2 regions of the Margalitia sp. FSL K6-0131 genome follow, and region 1 is predicted to be linked to the other one. Evidence: predicted binding sites of a transcription regulator. Region 1 holds the regulator's gene; the other holds the start of a gene.
What was found. Region 1 encodes NrdR, which represses ribonucleotide reductase genes. Its sites were predicted from a motif close to AACACNATATATNGTGTT; they were not measured.
Positions count from the first base shown of each region.

Region 2: NSQ59_RS10495 (vitamin B12-dependent ribonucleotide reductase) is a predicted target of NrdR. The motif match lies at 2,384-2,401, and genes of this name have one in related genera.

Region 1 covers NZ_JBBOZS010000001.1:1,867,358-1,871,796, forward strand. The annotation lists gene NSQ59_RS09030 (glyceraldehyde-3-phosphate dehydrogenase) at 1-714, shown strand, start outside; gene speD (adenosylmethionine decarboxylase) at 1,038-1,418, shown strand; gene nrdR (transcriptional regulator NrdR) at 1,542-2,000, shown strand; gene NSQ59_RS09045 (replication initiation and membrane attachment family protein) at 2,090-3,487, shown strand; gene dnaI (primosomal protein DnaI) at 3,500-4,435, shown strand.
Region 2 covers NZ_JBBOZS010000001.1:2,165,467-2,169,905, reverse strand. The annotation lists gene NSQ59_RS10495 (vitamin B12-dependent ribonucleotide reductase) at 1-2,253, opposite strand, end outside; gene NSQ59_RS10490 (rhodanese-like domain-containing protein) at 2,733-3,113, shown strand; gene NSQ59_RS10485 (AAA family ATPase) at 3,444-4,241, shown strand; gene gcvPB (aminomethyl-transferring glycine dehydrogenase subunit GcvPB) at 4,276-4,439, opposite strand, start outside.

The sequences.
Region 1 (4,439 bases):
GCTTTGCATCTTCAAGCTGGAGCAAAAAAAGTAATTTTAACAGCTCCAGGAAAAAATGAAGATGTGACAATTGTGATGGGGGTAAATGAAAGCGCATTAGATATTCGTAAGCATGATATTATTTCTAATGCTTCCTGTACTACAAATTGTTTAGCTCCAGTGGTAAAGGTTTTAGATGAGAAGTTCGGGATTGAGAATGGCTTAATGACAACGGTACATGCATACACAAATGATCAGAAAAACATTGATAATCCACATAAGGATTTACGTCGCGCAAGGGCTTGCGGACAATCCATTATCCCGACTACAACTGGTGCGGCAAAGGCACTTGCTCTAGTGCTCCCGCATTTAAAAGGAAAATTACACGGGATGGCGCTTAGAGTTCCAACTCCGAATGTTTCATTAGTCGATTTAGTAGTAGATTTAAAGAAAGATGTGACAGCGGAGGAAGTAAATGCTGCATTTATTTCAGCTGCTTCCAAAGAATTAAACGGAATTTTAGATTTTACAGAGGAGCCGCTTGTTTCCGTTGACTTTAATACAAATAGTCATTCCGCTATTGTGGATGGTTTATCTACGATTGTAATGGGCGGCAATAAAGTGAAAGTTTTGGCATGGTATGATAATGAGTGGGGGTACTCTTGCCGGGTAGTCGATTTATTGAAACATGTTGCAAATGAATTAATAAAGCCTTTGGAAGTAAAGGTTGGATGAGGTAACTGGCCTGCTGGTATTAAAATCAGCAGGCTTTTTATTTATTTATGAAGGTATTTAATAGATTAGTAGACCCAAGTAAAATAGCAGCCTGAAATTTTAAATTTTATATTGCAAAATTGACGTAAACAAAGTATACTATCAATCGTGAACTTCTTTGAAAATCATGTTTTTTTCATATTAAAAAAAATGAATAATTTGTAGCTACTTAAAGGGTTAGGACCTCTTTGGACTAACTTTCCCCCGTGGTAGTTGCTAAGGAGAAAATTCATTTGAATTTTTCTTTGATCGTAAAAATAATTCTTTAAAGGGGGAAACGATCGATGGAAACAATGGGTCGTCATGTAATTTCTGAATTATGGGGCTGTGATTTTGAAAAACTCAATAACATGGAGTTTATTGAAAGAACATTCGTAGATGCAGCATTGAAATCAGGTGCTGAAATTCGTGAGGTAGCATTTCATAAATTTGCTCCACAAGGAGTAAGCGGAGTAGTTATTATTTCTGAATCTCATTTAACTATTCATAGCTTTCCAGAGCATGGATATGCAAGTATTGATGTGTACACATGCGGTAATTTAAATCCAAACATTGCCGCTGACTATATTGCCGAATCACTTGGCGCTGAGACACGTGAAACAATCGAATTACCTCGTGGAATGGGTCCTGTCCAAGTTAAACAATCAAAAGTAACTGCTCTTTAAAAATCGATAAAAAAGTTAAAACGAGGTGTATGCTACATCTCGTTTTTTATTATTTTTCTTGTGAATTTATCATCTTTTTTATATGATGAAAGTAATCATGTACTTATAAACGGAGCTGATATAATGAAATGTCCGTCTTGTCAAAATAATGGGACACGCGTGATTGATTCTCGCCCCGTTGATGAAGGACGTGCAATAAGAAGAAGGCGTGAATGTGAGGAATGCTTGTATCGGTTTACGACCTTTGAAAAAGTGGAAGAAACCCCTTTAATTGTAGTAAAAAAGGAAGGCATTCGTGAGGAATTCAGCCGTGAAAAAATATTGCGCGGACTTATAAAAGCGTGTGAGAAAAGACCAGTTTCACTAGCGGAATTAGAAAAAATTTCATTAGAAATTGAAAAGTCGCTTCGAAATCTTGGATACTCTGAAGTAAACTCGGAAAAAATCGGCGAACTGGTTATGGACAAATTAGCAGCTGTAGATGAAGTAGCATATGTTCGATTTGCATCTGTCTATCGACAATTTAAAGATTTAAACGTTTTTTTAGAAGAATTAAAGGAATTAATCAAAAAGGAACAATAAAAAGGCTAGAGTTTCTTCGTTCTAGTCTTTTTCATTATTTTCCTCATCCTTTTTGAGCTTTTATTATTAATAACAAGGATGTGGCTTTTATGAAACAATTATGGAATGAGATACAGCCTGTGGATCGTTATCAAGTTTCCTCTAATGGAATGCTTCATGAATATGACGGCAAAGTGATCTCATTACTTTATCAGCCACTGATTGGGGTTAATTGTTATAGTTTATATATGACCTTATGGAATGAAATTGAAGTGAGCCGAGTATGGTCTGAAGAATGGACACATTACCATTTAATGAACTTTTTATCGTTAAATTTACGGGATATTTATGATGCCCGCTTAAAATTAGAGGGTATCGGTTTGTTAAAAACATATGTGAAAAATATGAATGAGGATAGATTATTTATATATGAACTGCAACCACCGTTGTCCCCAGAACAATTTTTCACAGATGGAATACTTAATGTTTTTTTATTTAAACAATTAGGCAGGCAACATTTTTTAAGATTAAAGAATATGTTTACTGATCCTGCTTTAAAAAAAGCGGAGTATCAAAATATTACTCGTTCCTTTCAAGAAGTATTTATGTCAGGAAGTGAAGATCATTTTTTACATGACATAGAGGCACATGAGGGAAGTAAGATAAATGAAAATCTGCAATTTCAAACTAGAACAAGTCCAAATGAAATTAAGATAGAAGAAGTTGATTTTGATTTCGACTTGTTTTTATCAGGTTTGAAAGGTTTGATCCTTCCACAAAAAGTAATGACGGCACAAGTAAGAGATGCAATTTATAAGCTTTCGTTTTTATATCACATTAACGCAATTGATATGCAAAATATTTTTCTAAGTGCACTGAATGCTGAGCAAAATATTGACATTGATGACCTTAGGAAGGCAGCTCGGGACTGGTACCAACTGGAGCATGCGAATGATTTACCGAAGCTAGTGGATCGTATTCAGCCATTAAAGGACCGGACTAGCAGTGAATTAGGGGATACACGTGAGGAAAAGCTTATTCATTATCTTGAAACGACATCTCCCCGACAGCTGCTGATTGATATTTCGGATGGAGCGGAACCTTCTAAAGCGGACCTTCAGGCTGTGGAAGACATAATGTTTCAACAACAGCTCTCAGCAGGCGTTGTCAATGTATTAATTCAATATGTTTTATTAAAAACAGATATGAAACTCACGAAAAATTATATGGAAAAGATTGCTTCTCATTGGACAAGGAAAAAGGTGAAAACAGTAAAAGAAGCGATGGAATTAGCAAAAAATGAGCACCGTCAATATCAGCAATGGGCTGATACTAAAAGCGAGCAAAAGAATGCGCGTAAAAAGCCAATTCGTACGGAAAAGCTTCCAGAATGGTTTGTGGAAAAAGATGAAACACAACCTAAAAATAATAAATCAAATCAAACAGCAGAATCTGTAGAGGAAAAACGTCGCAGACTTGAATCCATTCAACAAAAATATAAAAAATAGGAGGTGAATGGAATGGAGAATATTAATGAAACATTAAGAAGATTATCTAATAACAGCAACTTTCAACGAACTTACAGTGAGATGAAGCAAGAAATCCTAAACCATCCTGCTGTTCGAGAATTTTTGCTTCAACATACAGGTGAGATTACAACATCCATGGTCGAAAAAAGTTTAATGAAGTTATATGAATTCATTTCGCAAACGAGGGATTGTCAAAAATGTTCTAGCCTTGAGAGTTGTGTGAACATGATGCAAGGATATGAACCAGAGCTTGTTTTAGGGAGGAACGGCATAGATATCAAATACCGTCCTTGTCTGAAAAAAAGAATGTTTGATGAACGGAAGAAGAATGAAAAATTAATTCAGAGCCTTTATGTTCCAAAGGATATTTTACATGCGTCTTTTGGTGAATTCTCTTTGGAATCAGCAGGACGACTAAATGCGTATGAATTTGCAGAACGTTTTGTCGTGGAGTATGAGGCTGGTAAAAAAATGAAAGGGTTATTTCTTTATGGCAGCTTTGGAGTTGGAAAGTCCTATTTATTAGGTGCTATTGCTAACCATTTGGCGGAAAATAAACAGGTCTCCTCTCTCCTTGTTTATGTTCCGGAATTTTTCAGGGAAATGAAGCAATCATTAGGGGATCATACGTTAAATGAAAAGTTGGAAATGGTTAAGAAAGCTCCGGTGTTAATGCTGGATGATATTGGAGCGGAAGCTATGACGAGCTGGACACGTGATGAAATTCTAGGATCCATTTTACAGTTTAGAATGCAGGAAAATCTGCCAACCTTTTTCACTTCTAATTTCGATTATTCCGGTCTTGAACATCATCTTACCTATTCACAACGAGGGGAAGAGGAAAAGATGAAGGCGGCAAGGATTATGGAAAGGATAAAGTATCTTTCAACCCCAATTTTAGTGGAGGGACCTAATTTAAGAATATAGAAGG
Region 2 (4,439 bases), 300 kb from region 1:
CTTTTGAACTTGTTCCACGGAATATCCGCGCGGTGCATTTACCGTTTTGGAAATAGAGCTATCAATCCATCTTTGAATGACACATTGTACATCTGCATGTGCTTCCGGCGCAAGCTCCATCGCTGTTGTGAACCAAAATGGAAGTTGATTTGGGTCTGCTTCTGGATGTTTGTCTAGATATTCTTGAACGATTTCCGCTTTTACTTCAATAAATTTACCTAAACGTCCGCTGCGGTAATAAGTAAAGGAGAAATATGGTTCTAAGCCTGTTGAACAGCCAATCATTGTTCCGGTTGATCCTGTCGGAGCAACTGTAAGAAGATGCGAATTGCGAATTCCATCCGCAAGAATGGATTGTCTTATGTCTTCAGGCATTTTGCTCATATATCCCGTTTCGATGAATGCTTTGTGTAATCTGTTAGTTTCCTCGTCTGTTTCTCCTACTAAGAATGGGAAGCTTCCTTTTTCTTTCGCAAGCTCAATAGAAGCACGATATGCTGTAGTTGCAATCGTTTCAAACACTTTATCTACAAGAATATTTCCTTCTTCAGAGCCATATTCTTTTTCACAGTAAATCAATAAATCGGCAAGTCCCATCACACCTAAACCTACACGACGTTCACCAAGTGCTTGCTTTTTGTTTTCTTCAAGGAAATATGGAGTAGCATCAATAACGTTATCTTGCATTCTAACGCCAATTTCAACCGTTTGTTTTAGCTTTTCGAAATTAACCGTTTTATTTTCTTTATCTGCCATTTGTGCTAAATTCACCGCTGCTAAGTTGCAGACACTGAATGGTGCGAGGGGTTGTTCACCACATGGGTTTGTCGCAACGACTTTTTGTCCATATGCCTTTGCATTAGTCATGTCGTTTGCATTATCAATAAAGAAAATACCAGGTTCTGCAGAATAAGTTGCACAAATATTAATTAAATTCCACAATTCTTTTGCTTTTATTTTGCGGTATGTTTTGACTTTATGTCCGAGCTTTTCCCATTCACGAACGTCTCCGACTTTATGCCATTCTTCATTATAAATCTTCATTTCTTCCTCGCTATAATTTTCAACATCTGGGAAACGAAGTTCATATACAGCATCTTGTTCAACTGCATCCATGAAATCTTTTGTTAAACATACAGAAATATTGGCACCTGTTAAGAATTCTGGATTATGAACGGTATAGGTACCACCAGCAGTCAACTTTTCCTGAGCATCATTTAAAATACCTTCGCTAAAACCACCTTGGCCAGGAATCGATTTATAATTTAATATTCCCTGATACATCGCTTTTTCTTGTTCAGTCAGCGGTGTAAATTTGAGCTTTTCTTTCGCGTGCTTTTTAATTGTCTCGTCTTCTGTCGTCTCAAGTAAAAATCTTAATATACGAGGATTTTGCATTTTTGAAATAATAAATTCCACTATATCCGGGTGCCATGAAGAAAGCATTATCATTTGTGCCCCACGTCTTGATCCACCTTGTTCTACAAGATGTGTGAGTTTCGCAATATCATCCAACCATGAAACTGATCCGGATGATTTTCCGTTTACCCCTTTTGCTAATGTATTTCTTGGACGAAGTGTTGAACCGTTAGTTCCGACTCCGCCGCCTCGGCTCATGATTTCCATTACTTGCTTCCTGTGTTCGGAAATACCTTCGCGGGAATCAGGAACAAACGGCATCACATAGCAATTAAAATACGTTACATCTGTATCAGCTCCAGCGCCGTATAATACCCTACCGGCTGGAACAAAATTTAGGTTTACTAATTCTTGATAGAATTTTTCAAACCATTCTTTACGTTTTTCCTCTGTTTTTTCAACTGCAGCAAGGCCTGTTGCGTTGCGTTTCGCAATTTGCTCATAATAAACTTCTAAAGGCTTTTCAATTATGTCAATAGATCGAACAATTAAGCCTGTTTCTATTTCGTTTTGATCATCAAGTGCACTTCTGTACTCCTCCTCAATCAAAACCTTTGCAACATTTCTTTCCCAATCTATCTCTTGTATAAATCCTAATCCGCGAGCAGGAAATTTAGGGTCTTCTTTGATGGTTAAAACGACAAAGTCACCAGCTGTAAGAGTAATCTTTTCTGTATCCTTGAATGCATAGCGGTCAATCATGACAAGACGGGATACCCCTTTATGCGTGATGTGCATGTCAGAAGAAATAGGGTGAACTTGAGGAAAAAGACTAATATCCTTGTTTAACCTCTCCTTATCAATATTCATTTTTGTGGTAAACGCAACAGACATTTTGACAACTCCTTTATATATCTATCAATTTCTAACTCTAGCAAGTTAAACTCTGAGATGTATTTACTTATAATAAATTATCATAAATCCCACCTCAATATCAACATATAGTATTTAAAAAACAGAATTATATACTATATATAGTTTTTAGGTGACTTTTGTCTGTTTTTGTCAAATGTTGAATAAAGCAAAATTAGGAGATTAGAAGAGATATTCTAAGATTCAATAGGAATTATCCTTAAAAACAGATGAATTCCCACGTTGCAATAGAAACAATTAAAAATTAAACCCCGCATTAAAAGGGAATTCTACGCAATAGCAATTTATAAAAAAAATAAATATTTTTGTTGAAATTTTTATTTTTTTATATTAGAAGGTGATTTTTTTAATCTTATACAGTTTTGTTAAAATGTTTTGATTCATGAAGCTTTGACGAATATAATAGATATAGTGTTACTCGCAGAAAGGAGCAAAAAAAATTGTCACAATGGTATTTTTTTATCATCGTAGTTGTAGCGATTCTTGCTTATACTCTTTATAATTATTTTGCGCAAAAAAGAATCGTTAAAACATTAACAGAAGAAGAATTCAAAGCCGGATATCGAAAGGCTCAGCTTATTGATGTTCGTGAGGTAAATGAATTTGAGAACGGTCACATCCTTGGAGCCCGGAATATTCCTCTATCTCAAATGAAAATGAGAATGAAAGAAATTCGCCCGGATAAACCTGTTTATCTATATTGCCAAAGCGGGATGAGAAGTGCACGTGTCGCTCAGATGTTATACCGAAAAGGCTATAAGGACTTATATCAGCTACAAGGCGGCTTTAAGAAGTGGACTGGCCGTATTAAAGCAAAATAATGAAAACCGCAGATTGACTGCGGTTTTTTATATAGGCTCTATTATTTTTCGTTCACGTATGAGAATTCATAGGCGGAGCATTTCCGGCTAATGTATATAATGGAGGCATAAGTAGTAGATATAAGCGGAGATATTCCGATTAACTGCTCTAAATAGGACAAAATCTAAGGATTTGGATAAGATAACCGGAAAACCTCCCCTTATTTTTAGGGAAATAGGAGTATTTCCAAATTTAAACGGAAATTTTCCGTTTATTTTTCAAACAGGTAAAATCAATATTCAGTTATTACAGGGCCTTTATATAAAAAAAGAAAGATAGGTGAAAAAGTTATGTTTTTACAGTCGATACAATGGAAGGATATAACCTCCAACCGTAATTATCCTTTTTCTTTGCCGATCTTTGAAGATTTTCAGTCCATTCACTTACTTCATCCAATTACTATTTTCATAGGGGAAAACGGGAGTGGAAAATCAACGTTTCTGGAAGGTTTAGCAGCAGCCTGTCAGCTTCCGACTGCGGGTGGTGCAGAAGTAAATGATGACCCTGATTTACGGCACGCAAAGGCGCTAGCTGATTCTTTCTTTATAAAATGGCGGGAAAAGACAAGAACAGGTTTCTTTCTTAGAGCGGAGGATTTTATATCATTCACAAAACGAGTCAAACAGATGAGATTAGAAGCGGAACATCAATTGAATTTAATAGAAGAAGAATACAGACATAAGTCAGCTCATGCAAAATCCCTAGCATCTTTGCCACACAAACGAACATTATATGAACTAAATCACCTCTATCAAAATGGTTTGGAAACTAGATCCCACGGTGAAAGCTTTTTAGATTTCTTTCAAGCAAGAATCAAGCCAAATGGGCTATATTTACTCGATGAGCCAGAAGCTCCTTTATCTCCTATGCGGCAACTTACATTAATCAGTATTATTCTCGAAGCAGTTCAAAGCGGATCCCAATTTATCATTGTCACTCATTCTCCAATATTAATGGGGATTCCTGATGCAGATTTATATACTTTTGATTCTCATCCTCCTGCAAAAATAGACTTTGAGGAGACGGAGCATGTTCAGATTACAAAACAATTTTTAGAAGCACCGCAGCGCTTTCTAAAATATCTATAGAAAAAGACCTCTTCCCAAAAAGAGGCCTTAATTATTATACTTGATATCTTAAAATCGGTTTTCGTGCCGCTTGTGTTTCATCAAGACGTTTAATGACAGTGTTATGCGGAGCTTCTTGCACAATCTCAGGATTCTCTTCCGTTTCTTTTGCAATTTGAATCATTGCATCGATAAAGGCATCAAGCGTTTCCTTTGATT